DNA from 2 places in the Geobacillus sp. FSL K6-3411 genome. Region 2 is predicted to be linked to the other one. Evidence: predicted binding sites of a transcription regulator. Region 2 holds the regulator's gene; the other holds the start of a gene.
What was found. Region 2 encodes LexA, which represses DNA repair genes until DNA is damaged. Its sites were predicted from a motif close to CGAACATATGTTCG; they were not measured.

Region 1 (11,380 bases), 1.1 Mb from region 2:
TCATCCAACTTTTTCACCACTGTTTTCGTCCGCGTTCCGTCCGTTTCTTTGGCGATGAATAAATGCGTGTCCGCCATGGCAGCCACTTGCGGCAGGTGAGAAATGCAAAGCACTTGTGAACCGCTGGCAATGCGGTAAATTTTTTCGGCGATCGCTTGGGCGACACGACCGCTGACGCCTGTATCCACCTCGTCGAAAATAATCGACGTCACCCCTTGATGTTTGGAAAAAATCGTTTTCAACGCTAACATAATCCGTGACAATTCACCGCCCGAAGCAACTTTAGCGAGCGGTTTCAACGGCTCGCCGACGTTCGTCGAAATGTAAAACTCAACGACGTCGATGCCATCTTCGTGAAACTTAACCGGCACGCCATCAACCAATGGAGCATCGAGTGGTCCTTCACGTTTCGCAAAGATGATGTCAAACTGCGTCTTCTCCATGTACAAATCTTTTAACTCTTGGTGAATGCGTTCAATCAGCTCCCGGGCGTAAGTGCGGCGAACGTTGGTCACGTTTTCCGCCTCCATCAGCAAATCGCTTGTCACTGCTGCAAGCTGCCGCTCAAGTTCATGCACATGCGTCTCACGGTTTTCAATCGTCTCGATTTCCTCAGCAATCGCCTCAGCATATTGCAAAATATCAGCGATCGTTGCGCCGTATTTTCGTTTTAACTGTTGGATTTCAGCGAGGCGGCTTTCGATGGCGTCAAGCCGCGCCGGGTCATACTCAAGCTCCTCGAGCTGGTCGCGCAGCTTGTACATCACTTCTTCAAGCAAGTAGTAGCTGTTGGCAACTGTTTCGTACGCCTCCTTCAGCGCAGCATCCATCGGGGCGACATCATCGAGGTGGCCCATCGCTTCCCCGATCGAATCAAGGCCGCGTCCTTCACCGGAGAGCGCTTCATAGCTTTTTTGGATGGCACTGTATATCTTTTGAAAGTTGACAATGCGCACTTTTTCTTCCATCAGCCGTTCGTCTTCTCCGAGCTCGAGTGAGGCCTGTTCGATTTCGCGCAGCTGAAATGTCAATAAATCAAGCCGATGCGCCATTTGCTGTTCATTTTCACTCAGTTTTTTTAATTTTTTCACCAACGCTTCATGCTGTTCATAGACAGCGCGGTAGCGTGCGAGCGCCTCCGCCATCTCCGCACCGCCGAATTCATCAAGAAGCGGTAAATGACGCGACGGATCCATCAGCTCTTGATGCTCATGCTGACCGTGAATATCGACAAGCGTCGCTCCAACTTCCCGCAATATGGCGGTCGTCACCAGCTTGCCGTTAATGCGGCAGACGCTTTTGCCGTTAGCCAAAATGTCGCGGCGCAAAACGACCATTCCTTCGCTCACATCGATGCCGACCTCAGCGCACTTTTGGCAACATGGGTGGCGGTCATCATCAAGCAAAAACAGCCCTTCGATTTCTGCCTTTTCCGCGCCGAAACGGACAAATTCGGCGGAACCGCGCCCGCCGATCAATAGATGAATCGCATCAATGATGATCGATTTACCAGCCCCTGTTTCGCCGGTTAACACTGTCAGTCCTTTGTCAAAGGACAAAGATAGCGATTCAATGATCGCGAAATTTTTAATCGACAGCTCGGCGAGCATCCCATCACCCCTTGAACGTTCGAATGGCGCGTATGTTGTCCATCTTCATTCTTGTTATCGAACATGCGTTCACGTTCATAATTGAGGACCGTTCCCGTTTTCCTTCTCCCTAGCACGGGGGGAACGTCGGGCCGGTCCTCGGTCAGAGCATTGACAGCAGCTGGTTGGACACTTTTTTTGCATCTTTCGGCGTCCGGCAAATAATGAGGCACGTATCGTCACCGCAAATCGTGCCGACGATTTCACCCCAATCCAAATTGTCGAGCAAGACACCGATGGCGTGAGCGTTGCCCGGCAACGTCCGCAGCACGAGCAAGTTGCCGGTTCCATCTAGCTTAATGAACACGTCGACAAGCGCCCGTTTCAGCTTCTGCAACGGATTGAAGCGCTGATCGGACGGAAGGCTGTATTTATAGCGGCCGTTAGCCATCGGCACTTTGACGAGCTGCATCTCTTTAATATCGCGCGATACGGTCGCTTGAGTAACGTTAAAGCCCGCTTCTTTCAGCCGGTCGACGAGCTCGTCTTGCGTTTCGATGTCGCTGTTCATAATAATTTCGCGAATTTTTATATGCCGTTGCCCTTTGTTCAAATCGAGCCACCTCCTTATGTTCAAAGATGCAGGTTTTCTGCCCGTTCCGCCCTGCAGGGGCCCACCTTTTTCACAGAAGACGCTTATTTAGCATCTGATTCTCGTTGTCCGGTCCGCAAGCGATCGTGCGCCTCGTTCACGATATGGGCGATCGGCGCCGAAAGACGATTTTCGCCTTTCTCTCCACCAGAATAGACGACATGAAGCAAAAACTCAATGTTGCCGTCGCCGCCGGTGATTGGCGAATAAGACAAATGGAGGATATCGAACCCTTCGGCACAGGCAAATTGAACGATCGACTCAAGCACTTCCCGATGAACATCCGGATCGCGGACGATCCCTTTTTTACCGACGTTTTCCTTGCCGGCTTCAAACTGCGGCTTGACGAGGGCGATCACATCACCGCCCGGCACAATAACCGTCTTAACGACAGGCAAAATGAGTCGAAGCGAAATGAATGATACGTCAATAACCGCTACTTCCGGCATCCCTTTTGTAAACAAATCTGGCGTCACGTAACGGAAGTTCGTTCGCTCCATGACAACGACGCGCTCGTCCTGACGAAGCTTCCACGCGAGCTGGTTATAGCCGACGTCAACGGCGTACGATAACTTCGCTCCGTGTTGTAAAGCACAATCAGTAAATCCGCCAGTCGACGCGCCGATATCAAGCACAATTTTATTTTCAACGCTGATCTGAAACTCACGCAACGCTTTTTCCAATTTTAAGCCGCCGCGGCTGACATATGGAAGCGGATTGCCTTTCACCTCAAGCGGGATGTCAGCCGGCACTTTTTCTCCGGGTTTCTCGAGCCGGACATCGTTTGAATAGACAAGCCCGGCCATGATGGCCCGCTTCGCCTTTTCCCGCGTTTCTACCAACCCGCGTTCAACAAGCAACACATCGAGCCGTTCTTTCTTTCCTTTCATCTTTCTCAAGCCCTTTTCTGTTTTCTTGGCATAATCGTTTTGATGCGATCAGCGACATGGGCTGCCGTCAGCCCGATTTCGTCCAGCAGCTCGCTGACACTTCCATGCTCGATAAAGCGATCAGGAATGCCCATCCGTTCAATGACCGCCTGGTGGTAGCCATGGTCATGGGCAAATTCAAGCACGGAACTGCCAAAACCGCCTTGCAAGACCGCCTCTTCAATCGTTAATATCGGCAGACGGCTCTCGAGCAATTCGTGAAGCATCGCTTCATCCATCGGCTTCAGAAAGCGGGCATTGACGACTTTCACCGACACGCCGTCTCTCGCCAACTGTTCAGCCGCCTCAAGCGCCATCGAAATCGTCGTCCCAAACGTTAAAATCACCGCATCGCTGCCGTCGCGCAGCACCTCCCATGTGCCGATCGGAATTTCTTTCAGTTCCTCATCAAGCGGAACGCCAAGTCCGTTACCGCGCGGAAAACGCATGGCGATCGGCCCGTCATCATAGCGGAGGGCAGTGTACACCATATGCTGGCCTTCGTTTTCATCCTTTGGCATCATCAAAACAAGGTTCGGCACATGGCGCAAAAAGGCGATGTCAAACACCCCTTGATGTGTTTCGCCGTCAGCACCGACAAGTCCGGCGCGGTCAATGGCGAAAAAGACGTTTAAATTTTGCCGGCATACGTCATGAACCACTTGATCATATGCCCGCTGCAAAAACGTCGAGTAAATGGCCAAAAACGGTTTCATCCCTTGCGTTGCCAGTCCGGCCGCAAGCGTCGTCGCATGCTGTTCGGCGATGCCAACATCAAACATCCGATCCGGAAATTCGCTCGCAAACCCTTCAAGCTTCGAACCAACCGGCATCGCCGGTGTAATGGCGACAATGCGCGGGTCAGTGCGGGCAATCCGGCGTACTGTTTCACTGACCAGCCCGCTCCATGACGGTCCCCCTTCTTTTGTCTTGACAAAGGTGCCAGTTTCGATTTTGTATGGCCCTGTGCCGTGCCACGTGCCGACTTTGTCATTTTCTGCCGGGCTGTAGCCTTTCCCTTTTTTCGTGATCACGTGCACAAGAACCGGGCCTTTCACCTTCTTCGCATAGCGCAAGTTTTCAAGCAAATCCTCAAAATCGTGGCCGTCAACCGGACCTAAATACGTAAACCCAAGCTCCTCAAAAAACACGCCGGAAACGAGCAAGTACTTTAAACTGTCCTTCAACCGCTCAGCGGTCGCCGCCAACTTGCCGCCGACCGCCGGAATGCGTTTGAGCAACAGTTCGAGCTCGTCCTTGACCCATTGGTATTTGCCGGCGGTGCGCAGTCGGCCAAGAATGTTGTGCAACGCTCCGACGTTCGGGGCGATGGACATTTCATTATCGTTTAAGATCACGATCATATCCGTTTTTTCATGACCGATATGGTTGAGCGCCTCAAGCGCCATCCCACCGGTCAACGCTCCATCGCCGATAATCGGCACAATGTATTCATCCGTCCCTTTCAAATCGCGGGCGATCGCCATTCCCATCGCTGCCGACAGCGATGTCGAGCTATGACCGGTTTCCCAGACATCATGCTCGCTTTCACTCCGCTTCGGAAACCCCGACAGCCCTTTATATTGCCGAAGCGTATCAAACTCGGCGGCGCGCCCGGTCAAAATTTTATGCACGTACGACTGATGGCCGACGTCCCAAATGAGCTTATCTTTCGGGCTGTCAAACTCCCGATGAAGGGCGATCGTCAGCTCGACGACCCCTAAATTTGGACCGATATGTCCGCCTGTTTTCGACAGCTTTTCAATTAAAAATCGCCGGATATCGGCGCTTAACTGTTTCAGCTGGGGAATCGACATGGTTTTTACCACGCGCGGATGTTCAATTTTCGTTAAGTCCAACAAGATCACTCGCTTTCATTTGGTCGTTCTCCGAGCCGGTTCTCCCATGATACAGGTAGTATTATTATACATGATTCGGCACGAAAAATCGACTTTTGCCGATGAAGCAAGGCCATGCCGTCCGTTCTGTGAGTATAGCACAAAAGAAATGCAGAAAGAATCGGGCGGGGAGTTGTGGCACCTACTTGTCGAACGGAGAACAAAAAACAGCCGCCTTCGGTTCCGAATCAAAACAAACGCGGAGCGAAGGCGGCTGTCTCATGATTAGTGGTCGCGGACAGCGACAAGTTCGCAAATATAGGCGAGCGTGGCACCATCAACATCAGCTTGCTGTAAATGACGCTTCGCCGCATCAATATGAAACGCCAGTTTTTCTTTTGCACCGGCAAGCGACAGCAGCGCCGGGTAGGTGGCCTTATGATTTTCACGGTCGCTGCCGACCCGTTTTCCAATTTTCTCTTCCGTTCCTTCAATGTCAAGAATATCGTCACGAATTTGAAAGGCGAGACCTAAATGAGCGGCAAATTCGTTAAGCTCGCGCATTTGCCGGGCATCGGCGCCACCGAGTAGCGCCCCGGCATGCACACTATATTGCAGCATTTTTCCGGTTTTGTGACGGTGGATGTATTCCAGTTCGGCGAGCGCCAGTGTTTTTCCTTCTCCTTCCATATCAGCGACTTGCCCGGCCACCATCCCTTCCGGGCCAGCCGCTTTCGCCAGCTCTGCGATCAACTGCAGTCGGACATCAACAGGCACACGTTCATCATGGATCTCGGCGATCAATTGAAACGCGTACGTCAACAGCCCATCTCCCGCCAAAATGGCCATCGCCTCACCAAACACTTTATGGTTTGTCGGCTTGCCGCGCCGTAAATCATCATTGTCCATGCTCGGCAAATCGTCATGGATAAGCGAATACGTATGGATCATTTCAATCGCGCAAGCCACCGGCAGGCCGAGCGACGGATTTTGGCCGAGCGCTTGAATCGTTGACAACAACAAGAGCGGGCGAATGCGCTTGCCGCCGGCTTCAAGCGAGTAAGCCATCGCTTTTTTCAGCGTCTCCGGACCATGAAGCTGAGCAATGTAGCGAGACAATGCCGCCTCAACAGCCTGTTTTTGCTCGTTTAAAAATTGTTCAATCTCAAGCGACGCCACCTGTCATGCCTCCTCTGGCGAAAAAGGAACGAGCTCGCCGTCTTCGCGCAACATATACTCGAGCTGTTTTTCAACGTGCTGCAATTTATCATGGCAAAGTTTCGACAGTTTCATGCCTTCTTGAAAAAAGGCAATGGCATCTTCAAGCGGCACGTTTCCCTCTTCCAATTTTTCAACGATCGATTCCAGCTGTTTCATTGCTTCTTCAAACGTCATTTCTTTTTCTTCGCTCATGTCGTTTTTTCCTCCACTCCCATCACTTGGCAATCGACTTGTCCGTCTTGAACCCGGATGGACAGGCGCTCACCGACCTGGAGTTGACCGATCCGTTTCACAAGCTCGTGCCGCTCATTGTACACCAAACTATAGCCGCGTTCCATGATGCGGAGCGGGCTGAGCGCTTCCAGCCGAGCGACATGGGAACGAAAGCGGAACGCATGGCGCTCCAAGGCGGTGCGCATCGCTTTTTCAAGCGCGACGGCGGTCGCTTTTTGCCGCTCTTTCATCCGCTCAAGCTCCGCCTCCGGGTGATGGCGCCACAGTCTCAGGTGCAATTCTCGCAGCCGCTGGCGTTTTTTATCCACCAGCCGTTCGCGTTGGCGGGCGAGTCGTTCGAGCAACGCGTCGAGCTGCTGCTCTTTTTGTTCATAAAGACGCTTCGGATAGCGGAATGCGTACGACGCCTGTAGTCGAGCGAGCCGCTCCTGGTTGGCCGCCAGCCGCTCTTTCATGGCACGGATGAGCCGCCATTTCCGCTCGGCGATCCGCTCAGCCAACTCCCCGATGTGCGGCACTGCCAGCTCAGCCGCCGCCGTCGGCGTTGGCGCCCGCAAATCCGCGACAAAATCGGCGATGGTAAAATCCGTCTCGTGGCCGACGGCGGAAATGACCGGCACGCGGGAAGCGAAAATGGCGCGGGCGACGATTTCTTCGTTAAACGCCCACAGCTCTTCAATCGAGCCGCCCCCGCGACCGACGATAAGCACGTCAACCTCGCTAAAATCATTCGCCCGCTCGATAGCGCGCACGATCGACGGCGCTGCCCCTTCCCCTTGCACGAGCGCTGGAAATAAAATGACTTTCGCGAGCGGATAGCGACGACGAATCGTCGTCATAATATCCCGCACCGCCGCCCCGGTCGGTGACGTGACGACGCCGACACAGCGCGGAAACGCTGGCAGCGGCTTTTTATGAGCCGACGAAAACAGCCCTTCCGCTTCAAGCCGCTGTTTCAGCTGTTCGTACGCTAAATATAGGCGGCCGATGCCTTCCGGCTGCATTTCTTTCACATATAGTTGATAGTTGCCGTTCGGTTCATAGACGGAAATTTCCCCACGTACGAGCACGTTCATTCCGTCTTCGGGGCGGAACGGCAAATGCTGATTGTAGCCGGCGAACATGACCGCAGCGATGCGCGCCTCGCTATCTTTTAATGTAAAGTACATATGGCCGCGCGAATGCTGTTTAAAGTTTGAAATCTCACCTTTTATCCATAAATCGCGCAAATGGGGATCAACGTCGAATTTGCGCTTGATGTATTTTGTCAGCGCTCCGACGGTCACGTATTTTACTTCCACAAAAAACGCCCTCACTTCGCAGCGAGCTGCCGTGCTGCTTCCATCGTATTGTGCAACAGCATCGTAATCGTCATCGGCCCGACCCCTCCCGGCACCGGCGTCACATAGCTGGCCACTTCTTTGACGGCGTCGAAATCGACATCACCGCACAATTTGCCGCTCTCCAGTCGGTTGACGCCGACGTCAATGACGACCGCTCCCGGCTTCACATGTTCCGGGCCGATAAGGCGTGCCTTGCCGACAGCAACGATTAAAATGTCAGCCTGGCGGGTGATGGCGGCCAAATCCGGTGTTTTCGAGTGAGCGTAGGTGACGGTCGCATGTTCACGCAAAAACAGCTGGCCGACCGGCTTGCCGACGATATTGCTGCGTCCGACGACGACAACATGCTTTCCGGCGATGTCGATGCCCGCCGATTTGACCATCACCAGTACGCCGTGCGGGGTGCACGGAAGAAACGCCGGCTGGCCGATCATCATTTTTCCAACATTAATCGGATGAAACCCGTCGACATCTTTTTCCGGAGCGATTGTTTCAATCACCGACCACTCGCGAATATGAGCAGGTAGCGGCAGCTGCACTAAAATGCCGTGCACTGTCGGATCAGCGTTCAGCTCTTGAATTTTGGCGAGCAACTCTTCTTCGCTGATCGTGGCCGGAAATGTGTAAAGGAGTGAACGAATGCCGACTTCGGCACACGCTTTTTGTTTTCCTTTCACATAGGAATGCGATGCGGGGTCGTCGCCAACAAGAATGACGGCCAGTCCCGGTTCGATGCCGTTTGCCTTTAACTTTGCTACTTCATCCGCCAATTCGGCGCGAATCGTTTTTGCCAATTCCGTTCCGCTAATGATTTGTGCTGTCATTGTGTCTCGCTTCCCCTCTCCTCATTCATTGGTCAATATGAGTCCGCCTACACCTAGGTAAATCGAAACTTCGTTTGCTGCTTGCGGTTGTTACTTTTGCAACGCCGCTTTCACTTTTGAAAGCACGCCGTTGACAAAGCTTCCGGATTTCCAATCGCCAAATTTTTTCGCTAGTTCAACCGCCTCATCGAGGCTGACACTCACTGGCACGTCATCGACATATTTCATTTCATACGTCGCCATTCGTAAAATAACCCGGTCAACATTGGCGACCCGCTCGAGCTTCCATTTTTCCAAATTCGAGCGCAACAGCTCGTCAATTTCCGCCCGGTGCTCAATAACACCGAATACGAGCTGGCGCAAAAACGGATCCACTTCGCCGCTTCCTGTCACATTGCCGATCGCCTCATCAGGAGGAATGTGACCAACATCGATTTGGAATAGCGCCTGTAACGCCTTTTCGCGTGCTTCATGCCGCTTCATTACCTTCCTCCTCCCTAAACACGAACATTTATATTGAAATCATATCATATTTTTCGGAAAAAGCCAGCCCTTTCCCACAAATCATTAGCGATACCGGTTTGCTACCGCTAGCCGTGCTAACGGCCCCGTTCATTACAATAACAAACTTTGGCGAAAAAAACAAAAGGCGGCTGCTTCGAAAGCAGCTGCCTTTTGTTGCGTTACCGTTGTTCGACCGCATCTTGCTCCGGCTTTCCGGTCTCAAACTGGATGCCGACAATGTGGACGTTTACTTCGCTCGTTTCCAAGCCAGTCATGTTCCAAAGCGCTTGGCGCACATTTTCTTGCACTTTTTTCGCCACGTTTGGAATCGATGCGCCGAATTGAACAAGACAGTACAGATCGATCACGACGCCGTCGTCGCGCAAGTCGACTTTCACACCTTTGCCATGATATTTTTTGCCGAACCGTTCCGCGACGCCGGCGGCGAAATTGCCGCGCATTTGCGCGATGCCGTCAACTTCGCTCGCCGCGATGCCGGCGATCACTTCAATGACCTCCGGTGCGATTTCCACTTTGCCAAGCCCAGCATACTCCTGACTGGGTTCAAACACATGTTCAGACATAAGGCACCTCCTATTCCGCCTTCATAATATCATATAACTCCAAAAACTTTGTATTAAACTCGCCGCTTTGAAATTTCTCATGCTCCATTAATTTTATGTGGAACGGAATCGTCGTATGAATGCCTTCGATGATAAACTCGCCAAGCGCTCGTCTCATGCGGGCGATCGCTTCCTCGCGCGTCGGTGCATGGACGATCAATTTAGCGATCATCGAGTCGTAATACGGCGGAATCGCATAACCTGGATAAGCAGCGGAATCGACGCGCACACCCGGCCCACCTGGCGGCAAGTACATGGCGATTTTCCCCGGCGACGGCATGAAGTTTTTCGCCGGATTTTCCGCGTTGATGCGGCATTCAATCGCCCAACCGTTAAAGACGACGTCCTCTTGGGTGAGGGACAGCTTTTCACCGGATGCGATGCGGATTTGCTCTTTCACTAAATCGACGCCAGTGATCAACTCGGTGACTGGATGCTCGACTTGAATGCGCGTATTCATCTCCATGAAATAAAACTCGTTGTTCCGGTGGTCGAAAATAAATTCAACCGTGCCGGCGCCGGTGTAATTGACCGCTTTTGCCGCCTTGACCGCCGCTTCGCCCATTTTTTGGCGAATCTCATCATCGAGCGCTGGCGATGGAGCTTCTTCAACAAGCTTTTGCAGCCGGCGCTGAATCGTGCAGTCGCGCTCGCCGAGATGGATCGTATTGCCGTACGAATCGGCCAGCACTTGAATCTCAACATGGCGAAAATCTTCAATATACTTTTCAATATACACGCCTGGATTGCCGAATGCAGTTGCCGCTTCTTGCTGAGTGATGTTAATCCCTTTGATGAGCTCCTCTTCGTTGCGGGCGACGCGAATCCCTTTTCCGCCGCCGCCGGCCGTCGCTTTAATGATGACCGGGTAGCCGATCTCTGCGGCGATGGCCCGCGCTTCATCAATGCTTTCAATCACTCCGCGCGATCCGGGCACGATCGGCACGCCGGCTTCACGCATCGTCTCGCGAGCGATATCTTTAATGCCCATTTTTGTAATCGCTTCCGGACTCGGACCGATAAACGTAACATTGCACTCACGGCACAGCTCGGCAAATGCCTCATTCTCCGCCAAAAATCCGTAACCCGGGTGAATGGCGTCACAACCGGTTAGCGTGGCGACGCTCATGATGTTCGTGAAATTTAAATAACTGTCTTTTGAAGCGGTCGGTCCGATGCAGTACGCCTCATCCGCGAGCTGCACATGCAGGGCGTCGCGATCAGCTTCCGAAAACACGGCGACCGTCTCAATGCCGAGCTCGCGGCAAGCGCGGATGATGCGGACAGCGATTTCCCCGCGGTTTGCCACTAACACTTTTTTGATCATTCTCCGTTCTCTCCCTTATTCAGGCTTGACCAAAAATAACGGCTGGCCGTATTCGACGAGCTGGCCGTTTTGCACGAGCACCTCGACAATTTCGCCGTCGACTTCCGCTTCAATTTCATTAAACAGCTTCATCGCTTCAATAATGCAAACAACCGTATCTTTTTTCACTTTATCGCCCGGCTTCACATAAGGCGGCTTATCTGGCGCCGGAGCAGCGTAAAACGTGCCGACCATCGGCGACGTAATTTGGTGGAAGTTGCCCTCTGGCGCTTGCTTGACTTCCGGAGCAGCTGGTT
Region 2 (11,380 bases):
AATCCTTGTCACCGATGACGAAGGGCCTCGTCCCGATACATCGCCGGAAGCGCTCGCCACGCTTAAGCCGGTGTTTCAAGAAGACGGCGTCATTACCGCCGGCAATGCGAGTCAAATGAGCGATGGGGCGGCCGCCATTTTGCTGATGGAGCAAGAGGTGGCGCGCCGATTCGGACTGAAACCGAGAGCGCGAATTATCGCGCAAACGGTCGTCGGCTCCGACCCGACGTATATGCTGGATGGTGTCATCCCCGCGACAAGGCAAGTGCTGAAAAAAGCCGGGCTCACGATCGAGGACATCGATCTCATTGAAATTAACGAAGCGTTCGCCCCAGTTGTGCTCGCCTGGCAAAAAGAAATCGGTGCTCCGCTGGAGAAAGTGAATGTCAACGGCGGCGCCATCGCACTCGGCCATCCGCTCGGCGCAACCGGCGTGAAGCTGATGACATCGCTCGTTCATGAGCTCGAACGGAGGAAGGGGCGCTACGGGCTGCTGACGATTTGCATCGGCCACGGCATGGCGACAGCAACAATCATCGAGCGTGAGTAAGGCGTGACAATACACATTGAGCTCGCACCATCAGCAGCGGGAGCGGCCAACAAGCCGCCAAGCCCGCTGCTTTTTTGCTTATGAAAAACCGTAGGACGGAGGGCGGGGATGTGATAAGATGAAGAAAAGCAGATAAAAAGGGGGGCGCTGCGCAAGATGAAGCAGCCCGTTCTTGCTTCCGTCTATTTGTCACTCGCTGCCAGCATTTGGGGCGGGATGTATGTCGTGAGCAAATACGTGTTGGACTACATCCCGCCGTTTACGCTCGTCTGGCTGCGTTATGCCATTGCCTTGGTTGTGCTTGTCGCGATTGTTGCGGCAAAACGGGAGCCCCTCCCAAAACATGGGCGCGACTGGGGGATGGTAATCGCAATCGGTGTCATCGGTTATATCGTTTCCATTTCGCTGCAATTTGTTGGCACGAAATGGTCGAATGCCCATACTGCTTCCCTCATTACCGCTTCAACACCGGCGTTTGTCGTTTTATTTGCCCGTTGGCTTCTTGGCGAAGCGCTCACATGGCGGAAGCTTGCCGCATTGTTGTTGGCGACAGCGGGGGTCATCGTCATCGTCGGCCTCGGGGGCGGTGGGGAGTCGACATTTGCCGGAAATATGGCGTTAGTTGGCGCAGCGGTCACTTGGGCGCTGTTGTCGGTGCTGGTGAAAATGGCATCGGCTCGCTTATCCGTCCTTTCCATCACGACATTCGCCATCTTGGTGGCGTTTATCGGCATGACGCCGATGCTGATGGTGGAAAGTCCAGAGCTGACCGCTGTTCACTGGAATGCACTCGTCGTGTTGGGCGTGTTGTACCTTGGCATCGTGTCAACAGCAGGCGCGTTTTTCTTGTGGAACAAAGGGTTGGAAATGATCGACGCCGGCATCGGCTCGCTCTTTTTCTTTTTCCAACCACTCGTCGGTTCGCTCTTTGGCTGGCTGTTTTTGCATGAGCAGCTTGACGTTAGCTTTTGGATAGGCGGGGTGCTGATTGTTGCTGGGGTCGTAGTGGCCGTGCGAAGCGAGCAAAGCGCGTAAGAAGGAATACGAAACAAAAAGCGAAGCGCCTGCGTTGGGCGTCTTCGCCTTCATGCTTACGATTTTGCTTGTCGAACGGAATGGTTTTTGATGGTCATTGCTCCGAGTGCCGCGCATACGAGGGCGCATCCGGACAAAACGATCGCTAGCCATGTTCCGCCCGCTGTCGTCGCATCCATGAAAGGAAGTGCAAGCCCAGGAAGCGTTGCACTGAAGACAAACAACACATAGGCAAATGTGCGTTGATTCAAATAAGATGCAGCGAGAATAAGCAAATAGACGGTGCAAACGATGAGCAAACTTGGAAAAACAGGGCGGAATTTGGCGGCATATACGAAATAGTCAAGCTGAGAAATGTCGTGCTCATGAACTACTGGGCCGGCGAGCCAGTGTGAAAATGGCGTTGAGTATTTCCATTCCCAAGGATCGTCGAGAATCGCGCTTCCTTCATACCAAGATACTAAAGCAGAAAAGAACCAAATCATCGCAACGACGCCGAATTGGATGAGTCGATACATATCGATGGTCTCCTCCTTTTCATATAAGCCATTTTGCTTCCATGCGCCTTTATTACGATGAACGCGCAGGGAGAAGACATGTGTCCGATTCGCCGAAATAATCATCCCTGCTGGATGTCCTAGAAACGATCGGATTGTGTCAAGATGGATGGGAGAACGATGAACCGACATCCAACAAGCGCTCTTGGAAGATCGTGCTTATGTGAAAGTCGAATGCACCGATGCCATTCGTCGGGCAAAGCCAGCCCGTTGTCATAAAGAAAAAGTTGCTTGTTGCTTGGAGTTATGCGGAGGTGTCCCAAAAGGCGCGGGACACCTTTTCTTGTTACCGCATGCAACACAATCAAGAAAGAACAGATGTTGTGTTTTGTTGAAAAAACATGACCGTTTCGGATCCGCCTTTTCTTTGGGCGTTGGTATGATTTTACGAGAATCGTATATCGTCATCACTAAGTGAAGGGGATGTTCGAATAAGGATTACAAAAATTGAAAAATGGAAGACAATATTGAAAGAACGGTCATGTTTTCAATCACTCTCCTCCAACCGCTCGGCGCGGCAGTTTCCAGCCATATGTGTACGACAAAATACGAAGGGCGGCGACGACAGTAAACAGTACATACAGTTCCACTGGCGACTCTGTCCATTTCAACCCGATAGCGAGACCGGCTAAAATCGCCCAGACGGCGTAGATTTCCGAGCGCAACACAAGCGGCTTTCTTCCCGCCAACACATCGCGGATGATGCCGCCGCCGCTACCGGTCAACACAGCGGCGACGATGACTGCGCTTAACGGATGTCCCATGTTCACGGCATACAGTGCTCCTTGAATGGAAAATGCTGACAGGCCGAGAGCATCAAAAAAGTTGCCCCATCGCTTCCACGGCGGGAGCATTTGTTTTGGGAACAAATACACAACAGTCATCGAAGCTAAGGCGACAAGAAAAAGCGGACCTTGTTGCCATAACGCGGATACAGGAATCCCGATCAACAAATTGCGCACTGCCCCTCCGCCAAAGGCGGTGACGATCCCTAAAATGTACACCCCAAGCAAATCGTACTCTTCTTCCATCGCAACGATCGCCCCGCTGATGGCAAAGGCAATGGTTCCGATGATGCTTAACACTTCCCACGTCATTCTCGCTGTTCCTTTCCATGCTGTTTTCCTGTATCATTGTAGGGGCAAAAACGGCGGGAAATCAATCATTTTTTGAACGAACTGGCAGGGTGGCAGCTGGATTTGGTATGATGAGAGCAGAGAAAAAGGACCGTTAGAAAGGAAGGGATGTCATGGGCCGAGAACAAGCGATCGTCGTCGGCTGTCAACTCGCCGGTGTTGATGACGAACGGTTCCGCTATTCAATGGAGGAGCTCGCTTCACTCGTTGCGACAGCGAGCGGCGAAGTGGTGGCGGAACTTGTGCAAAAACGCGAATCGCCGCATCCGGCAACGTATATCGGCAAAGGGAAAACAGAAGAGCTTGCCGCCATCGTCAAGCAGCTGGAGCCGGATCTCGTCGTCTTCAACAGCGAGCTGTCGCCAAGCCAAGCCCGCAATTTGACGAACATGCTTGGTGAGGTGAAAGTCATTGACCGGACGCAGCTCATTTTAGATATCTTTGCTCAGCGTGCCCGTTCGAAAGAAGGAAAGCTGCAAGTTGAGCTCGCCCAGCTCGAGTATATGCTGCCGCGCCTTAGCGGCCAAGGGGCGGCGTTATCTCGCCTTGGTGGCGGCATCGGCACGCGCGGCCCGGGGGAGACGAAGCTTGAAACGGATCGCCGTCACATTCGCCGCCGCATCGATGACATTAAAGGCGAGCTGCGGCGCGTCGCCGAGCATCGCGGGCGATATCGGGAGCGTCGGCAAAAAAACCGCGCATTTCAAGTAGCGCTTGTCGGTTATACAAACGCTGGCAAATCGACGCTCTTTAACCGGTTGACCGCTGCCGACTCGTTGGAAGAAAACTTGCTGTTTGCCACGCTCGATCCGCTGACGCGCAAGTGCATTTTGCCGTGCGGGTATACGGTGCTTCTCACCGATACGGTCGGATTTATTCAAGATTTGCCGACGACGCTTGTCGCCGCGTTTCGCTCAACGCTTGAAGAAGTGAAAGAAGCGGATTTACTGCTTCATGTCGTCGACTCGTCGCATCCGGATTACGCTGAACATGAGCGTACCGTATTGCAGCTTTTGGCGGAACTAGGAGCTTCTTCGATTCCGACCGTCACCGTTTACAATAAAAGCGACCGGCAAGCGCCACAATTTCTCCCGACAACAACTGATGCAATCGTGATGAGCGCACTCTCGGCCACCGATGTTGACCGGCTCCGCCGCTTTATCGAAGAAGCGGTGAAACAGCAAATGAGTCGTTACGACGTATCAATTCCGAGCGGAAAAGGAAAATTGCTTGCTCAGTTAAAAACGGACACAATTTTGCAGGAATGGCATTATAATGAACAAGGGGGCACGTACGAGTGCCAAGGGTACGTGCTGCCGACGCACCCGCTATATGGGGAGCTTCAATTATTTCAACGATAGAAAGGGTTTATCTATGTTTTGGACACAGTGGAGATACGGAGAAACAATCGCTGCTCTCATCGAGGAAGTTGAAGCACAAATTGCGCCGATCCACCGCTCCATCGATGAACGTGTCGAGGCGAACCAATATCGCGTGCTCGACAGTTTTCGCCGCCATCAAGTGAGCGACGGCCATTTCATCCCGACGACTGGCTACGGTTATGACGATACAGGGCGCGATACGCTTGATCGCATTTACGCGGATGTATTTGGCGCAGAAGCGGGCCTTGTCCGTCCGCAAATCATTTCTGGCACGCACGCGATCGCCATCGCGCTGTTTGGCGTGCTGCGCCCGGGCGATGAACTGCTTTACATCACCGGGGCTCCGTACGACACGCTTGAAGAGATCGTCGGCGTTCGCGGCAGCGGCGTCGGCTCACTGAAAGAGTTTGGGATTCGTTATCGGAGCGTACCGCTTACGGCGGACGGAGCGGTTGATTTTCCAGCGGTGCGTGAAGCGATGAACGAACGGACGAAAATGATTGGCATTCAGCGCTCGCGCGGCTACGCGACACGTCCATCGTTTACGGTCGACGAAATCGCCGAGATGATCGCTTTTGTCAAGGCAATCAAGCCAGATGTCGTCGTGTTTGTCGACAACTGCTATGGCGAGTTTGTCGAGGAGAAAGAGCCATGCCATGTCGGCGCTGATCTCATGGCCGGCTCGCTCATTAAAAACCCAGGAGGGGGACTGGCAAAAACGGGTGGCTATCTTGTCGGAAAGCGGAAGTATGTCGAAGCGTGCGCCTATCGGATGACTTCACCGGGCATCGGCGCCGAAGTCGGCCCGTCGCTGTACAGCCTGCCTGATATGTACCAAGGATTTTTCCTGGCTCCACATGTTGTCGGACAGGCGCTCAAAGGAGCGGTGTTCACCGCCGCAATGCTTGAGCGGGTGGGACTCGAGACATCGCCGGCATGGGACGCCAAGCGCACCGATCTTGTACAGTCAGTTCGTTTTGACGATCCAGAGCAAATGGTTGCTTTTTGTCAAGCCATCCAAGCTTCTTCCCCGGTGAACGCCCATTTTACTCCATACCCGAGCGAGATGCCCGGCTATGAGGACAAAGTCATCATGGCCGCTGGTACGTTCGTGCAAGGAGCGAGCATTGAGTTGACGGCAGACGGGCCACTGCGCCCGCCATATGTCGCATACGTTCAAGGCGGTCTTACGTATTCACACGTGAAAATCGCTGTTTGTTCGGCGGTTCACCGCTTGCTTGAACAGCAGTTGATTTGTTTGTGAGAAAATGTAACATCTCATTGACTCATTTCTTAACATTATGGTAAAATAAAGGTATCAAAAGCGAGGAGGAATTGGCATGAGCAGCCACATTCGTCGTTCCATGCCATTGTTTCCGATTGGGATCGTGATGCAGCTGACGGACTTATCAGCGCGCCAAATCCGCTATTATGAAGAGCACGGCCTCGTTATGCCAGCGCGCACCGAGGGCAACCGGCGGCTGTTTTCGCTCAATGATATCGACCGTTTGCTTGAAATTAAAGATTTAATTGACCAAGGTGTCAACCTTGCCGGCATTAAGCGAATTTTTGCCGCTCAGCAAGAGGGGCACCATGAACCGTCAGAAAAAGTTGGAAAAGCAGAAAAACCGAAGCTGTCGGACGAGGAGTTGCGCGAAATGTTGCGGACGGAGTTGCTGCAGGCCGGACGGTTTCAGCGCGCATCGCTTCGCCAAGGAGATCTCGCTCGCTTCTTTCATTAATGATGGAAAATGATTTCGGAGCCGGGGAGGAGTTTAGATATGGCAAAATATACGCGCGAAGACATTATGCGCATCGTCAAAGAAGAAAACGTCAAGTACATTCGCCTGCAATTCACCGATATTTTGGGTACGATCAAAAACGTCGAAATTCCGATCAGTCAGCTTGAGAAGGCGCTTAACAATAAAATGATGTTTGACGGATCATCGATCGAGGGATTTGTCCGCATCGAAGAATCGGACATGTATTTATACCCTGATTTAGATACATTTGTCATCTTTCCGTGGACCGCGGAAAAAGGGAAAGTCGCCCGCTTTATTTGTGACATTTACAATGCGGATGGCACACCGTTTGAAGGCTGCCCGCGCTACAATTTAAAACGCGTGCTGAAGGAAATGGAAGCGCTCGGCTTTACGGCGTTCAACTTAGGGGCGGAGCCGGAATTTTTCCTCTTTAAGCTCGATGAAAATGGGCGTCCGACGATGGAATTGAATGACCGCGGCGGCTATTTCGATTTGGCGCCGACCGACTTGGGAGAAAACTGCCGGCGCGACATCGTGCTTGAGCTTGAGGAAATGGGGTTTGAAATTGAAGCATCGCACCACGAAGTCGCCCCGGGGCAGCACGAGATCGATTTTAAATATGCCCATGCTATCAAAGCATGCGACGACATTCAAACGTTTAAGCTTGTCGTCAAGACGATCGCTCGCAAACATGGGCTGCACGCGACGTTTATGCCGAAGCCGATTTTCGGCATTAACGGTTCGGGAATGCACTGCAACTTATCGTTGTTCCGCAATAACGAAAACGCCTTTTTTGATCCGAACAGCGATTTGCAGTTGAGCGATACGGCGCGGCAGTTTATCGCCGGTGTGCTGAAACATGCGCCAAACTTTACGGCGGTGACGAACCCGACGGTCAACTCGTATAAGCGGCTTGTTCCAGGCTATGAGGCTCCATGTTATGTTGCTTGGTCGGCGCACAACCGCAGCCCGCTCATCCGTATTCCGTCTTCGCGCGGCATGAGCACCCGCATTGAAGTGCGCAGTGTCGACCCGGCGGCGAACCCGTACTTGGCGATGGCCGTGCTGTTGGCGGCTGGGCTTGACGGTATTCGCAACAAGCTCACTCCTCCGGCGCCGGTTGACCGAAATATTTACGTCATGACAAAAGAAGAACGGCTTGAAGAAGGGATTGTCGATTTGCCGGCGACGCTGATCGAAGCGCTCGACAATTTAAAATCGGATGAGGTGATCATCCAAGCGCTTGGCAAACATTTATTCGAGCATTTCGTCGAAGCGAAAGAAATCGAGTGGGATATGTATCGGACAACGGTCCATCAATGGGAATTGGACCAATATATGGAGCTGTACTAATCATAAAAGCTGCCCCGACAAACGGGGCAGCTTTTGTTATGGAGCACGGCGCTGAACGGACTTTTAGTTGATCAGACGATAGACGCCAATCACTTTACCGAGAATCGTGCAGTCACGGACGATGATCGGTTCGAGATGGACGTTTTCCGGCTGCAGGCGGATATGGTCTTTTTCTTTGAAAAATCGTTTCACCGTTGCTTCGTTTTCCTCCGTCATGGCAACGACGATGTCACCGTTGTTAGCGGACGACTGCTGGCGGACGATCACGTAGTCGCCGTCCAAAATGCCGGCCTCGATCATGCTGTCGCCCATCACTTCAAGCATAAACAGCTGTTCTTCGCCGGCAGCAAGCCGTTTCGGCAGCGGGAAATAGTCCTCAATATTTTCAACGGCGGTGATCGGCTGGCCGGCTGTCACCTTGCCGATCATCGGCACGGAAATGACCTCCTCTTTTTCCCTTTCTTTTGTCAGATCGCTGTCCAAAATTTCAATGGCGCGCGGCTTCGTTGGGTCGCGACGGATGTACCCTTTGCTTTCTAGACGCGCAAGGTGGCCGTGGACGGTTGAACTCGATGCCAAACCGACTGCTTCCCCGATTTCCCTTACCGACGGAGGATAGCCTTTCGTTTTCACTTCTTGCTTGATAAACTCTAAAATTTGTTGCTGCCGTTTGGACAGTTTCGTCATCCTTTTTCACACCCTCTTGCCACATCATTTGTTTTCATTATAGCACGGGCGAAATGGAAAAACAAACATAAGTTCGAGTTTTTATTGACGAGAACAAACGTTCTTGATTATAATGAAAGAAAAGGCGAACACACATTCTAGAAAAAGGGTGGGGGAAATGAAGAAAACGTTGCTGCATTACCTCATTTTTTCGTGTTTGCTCGCACTCGTCTTGGTAGGATTCGTCTACGCCAGCAGCCCGATTGACAAAAAACAATACATGACGGTAACGGTCGCCTCCGGCGATACGCTTTGGGGGCTCGCGAAGCAATACGAGCCGGCGCACGGCTTGTCGCCGGACGAATTTATTCGTTGGGTGGTCGATGTCAATCGTTTGCCGAGCTCGCGCCTCACCGCCGGTGAACAAATCGTCATCCCTGTGTTAAAATCAAAGCAGGACGGCTCATTGGCCGTCAAGCGGTGATAGAAAGAAGGGATGGTCATGAAGGCGGTCATTTACTGCCGTGTCAGCACGGATAAAACGGAGCAGGAAACATCGCTTGCACGGCAGCGCACCGAACTGGAGAAGCTGGCGAAAGAGTGCGGCTTTGACGTCATCAAAGTGATCGCCGAGCAGGCGAGCGGCTACGAAGCCGACCGTGACGGAGTACTCGAGCTGCTTGCGCTTTGTGAAGAAGAGGAGGTCGACGCCTTACTCATTCAAGATGAAACACGACTCGGGCGTGGCCATGCGCGCATGGCAGTGTTGCACTGCTTGAAAAAAAGAGGGGTGAAAATATACAGCGCCAGCCACCATGGAGAGATGCCGCTGTCAGAGGCTGATGAGATGGTGCTGTCGATTATTGCCATCGTCGAGGAGTATCAACGGAAAATACATAATGCGAAGATTAAGCGCGGGATGCAGCGGGCCATTGCCCGTGGTTACCGGCCGGAGCGGAACTTAACGCGCCGTGGGGAAAACGCTGGGCGCGATCGGATTGAGCTGCCAGTCGAAGAGATCGTTCGCCTGCGCGAGCGCGGCTTGACGTTTGCGGACATCGCTGCGACGCTCCGGAGCTTTGGTTACGAGGCGTCCAAAGCGACCGTCCATCGCCGCTATCAAGAGTATATGGATGAACAGCAAGGGCGGCATTGACTGCGTGTTGTCCTTGGCTCTGAAGGTGCGGATCGGCAAAGAAAGAAGGTCAAGATGTCATCGTTGCCATCTCCCCGTGTCATCGGATAAGATAAAACAGAACGATAATATGGTAGATAGGAGAAGATGCTCAATGCTTGCCAAACATAAATTGGCCCGCATCAATGAGCTGGCCAAAAAGGCAAAAACGGTCGGCTTGTCGCCGGAAGAAGTGATGGAGCAGGCAAAGCTGCGCCGCGAATACATTCAGGCGTTTCGCAAAGCGATGACCGATATGCTTCACACGGTGAAGGTCATCGACCCGAACGGCAATGACGTGACGCCTAAAAAATTAAAGGAAAGCCAGCGCCATCGCCTCCATTAACCGGCAGTTAAGAAAGGCGAAGGCTCCTTGTTTTTTGACAGCGAAAATAACGTTGTACAAAGAAGTCAATTTTCTATATGATAGTAAATGACACCATATTGACGAAGGGGAGGAAAATGATGGCGCATTCGATTGAACAACTAGCGATTACGACGATTCGAACGCTGTCGATTGACGCGATCGAAAAGGCGAAATCCGGGCATCCGGGCATGCCGATGGGCGCGGCGCCGATGGCGTACACCCTTTGGACGAAATTCATGAATCATAATCCGGCGAATCCAAACTGGTTCAACCGCGACCGGTTTGTCTTGTCAGCTGGGCACGGGTCGATGCTGCTTTACAGCCTGCTTCATTTAAGCGGCTACGACGTATCGATGGACGACTTGAAACAGTTCCGCCAATGGGGAAGCAAAACGCCAGGGCATCCGGAATACGGCCATACGCCGGGAGTGGAAGCGACGACCGGCCCGCTCGGCCAAGGAATTGCGATGGCAGTCGGTATGGCGATGGCTGAGCGGCATTTGGCGGCTACATACAATCGTGACGGGTTTGATATGATTGACCATTATACGTACGCGATTTGCGGCGATGGTGATTTAATGGAAGGAGTAGCGAGCGAAGCTGCATCACTCGCTGGTCATTTGCAGTTGGGCCGCTTGATCGTTCTGTATGATTCGAACGACATTTCCCTGGACGGAGAGCTTAACCTATCGTTCTCGGAAAACGTCGCTCAACGGTTCCAAGCGTACGGTTGGCAATATTTGCGCGTCGAAGATGGCAACAACATCGAGGAAATCGCCAAAGCGCTTGAAGAGGCGCGGGCTGACCTCAACCGGCCGACGCTCATTGAAGTGAAAACGACGATCGGCTACGGCTCGCCGACGAAAGCAGGCACATCGAGTGTTCACGGCGCTCCGCTCGGTGCAGAAGAGGCGAAATTGACAAAAGAAGCGTATCGCTGGACGTTTGCCGAAGATTTCTATGTGCCGGAAGAAGTGTATGCCCATTTCCGGGAAACGGTACAAGAAGTCGGGGCGAAAAAAGAAGCCGAATGGAATGAACGATTGGCCGCTTACGAGCAGGCGTATCCAGAATTGGCCGCCCAGCTGAAGCAGGCGATCGAAGGGAAACTTCCAGACGGTTGGGAAGCTGCGCTGCCGGTGTACGAAGCTGGAAAAAGTTTGGCGACCCGGTCGTCGTCCGGGGAAGTCATCAACGCCATTGCCAAAGCGGTGCCGCAGTTGTTGGGCGGTTCAGCGGACTTGGCAAGCTCGAACAAAACGCTTATTAAAGAAGGCGGCAATTTCTTGCCGGGCAGCTATGAAGGGCGCAACATTTGGTTTGGTGTGCGCGAATTTGCCATGGGAGCGGCGTTAAACGGCATGGCGCTCCATGGTGGGGTGAAAGTATTTGGTGGC

Region 1: the regulator LexA is predicted to act here: its motif matches at 1,669-1,682, upstream of recN (DNA repair protein RecN).

The regions. Positions count from the first base shown of each region.
Region 1 is NZ_CP150187.1:2,458,289-2,469,668, forward strand. It holds gene recN (DNA repair protein RecN) at 1-1,610, opposite strand, end outside; gene argR (transcriptional regulator ArgR) at 1,753-2,202, opposite strand; gene NSQ22_RS12495 (TlyA family RNA methyltransferase) at 2,286-3,131, opposite strand; gene dxs (1-deoxy-D-xylulose-5-phosphate synthase) at 3,137-5,029, opposite strand; gene NSQ22_RS12505 (polyprenyl synthetase family protein) at 5,294-6,187, opposite strand; gene NSQ22_RS12510 (exodeoxyribonuclease VII small subunit) at 6,191-6,421, opposite strand; gene xseA (exodeoxyribonuclease VII large subunit) at 6,418-7,764, opposite strand; gene folD (bifunctional methylenetetrahydrofolate dehydrogenase/methenyltetrahydrofolate cyclohydrolase FolD) at 7,776-8,630, opposite strand; gene nusB (transcription antitermination factor NusB) at 8,721-9,113, opposite strand; gene NSQ22_RS12530 (Asp23/Gls24 family envelope stress response protein) at 9,314-9,718, opposite strand; gene accC (acetyl-CoA carboxylase biotin carboxylase subunit) at 9,729-11,084, opposite strand; gene accB (acetyl-CoA carboxylase biotin carboxyl carrier protein) at 11,100-11,380, opposite strand, start outside.
Region 2 is NZ_CP150187.1:1,351,699-1,363,078, forward strand. It holds gene NSQ22_RS06870 (thiolase family protein) at 1-550, shown strand, start outside; gene NSQ22_RS06875 (DMT family transporter) at 707-1,585, shown strand; gene NSQ22_RS06880 (YjdJ family protein) at 1,642-2,103, opposite strand; gene NSQ22_RS06885 (trimeric intracellular cation channel family protein) at 2,634-3,239, opposite strand; gene hflX (GTPase HflX) at 3,392-4,639, shown strand; gene NSQ22_RS06895 (methionine gamma-lyase family protein) at 4,653-5,924, shown strand; gene NSQ22_RS06900 (MerR family transcriptional regulator) at 6,001-6,402, shown strand; gene glnA (type I glutamate--ammonia ligase) at 6,442-7,776, shown strand; gene lexA (transcriptional repressor LexA) at 7,840-8,463, opposite strand; gene yneA (cell division suppressor protein YneA) at 8,621-8,926, shown strand; gene NSQ22_RS06920 (recombinase family protein) at 8,945-9,598, shown strand; gene NSQ22_RS06925 (DUF896 domain-containing protein) at 9,732-9,962, shown strand; gene tkt (transketolase) at 10,082-11,380, shown strand, end outside.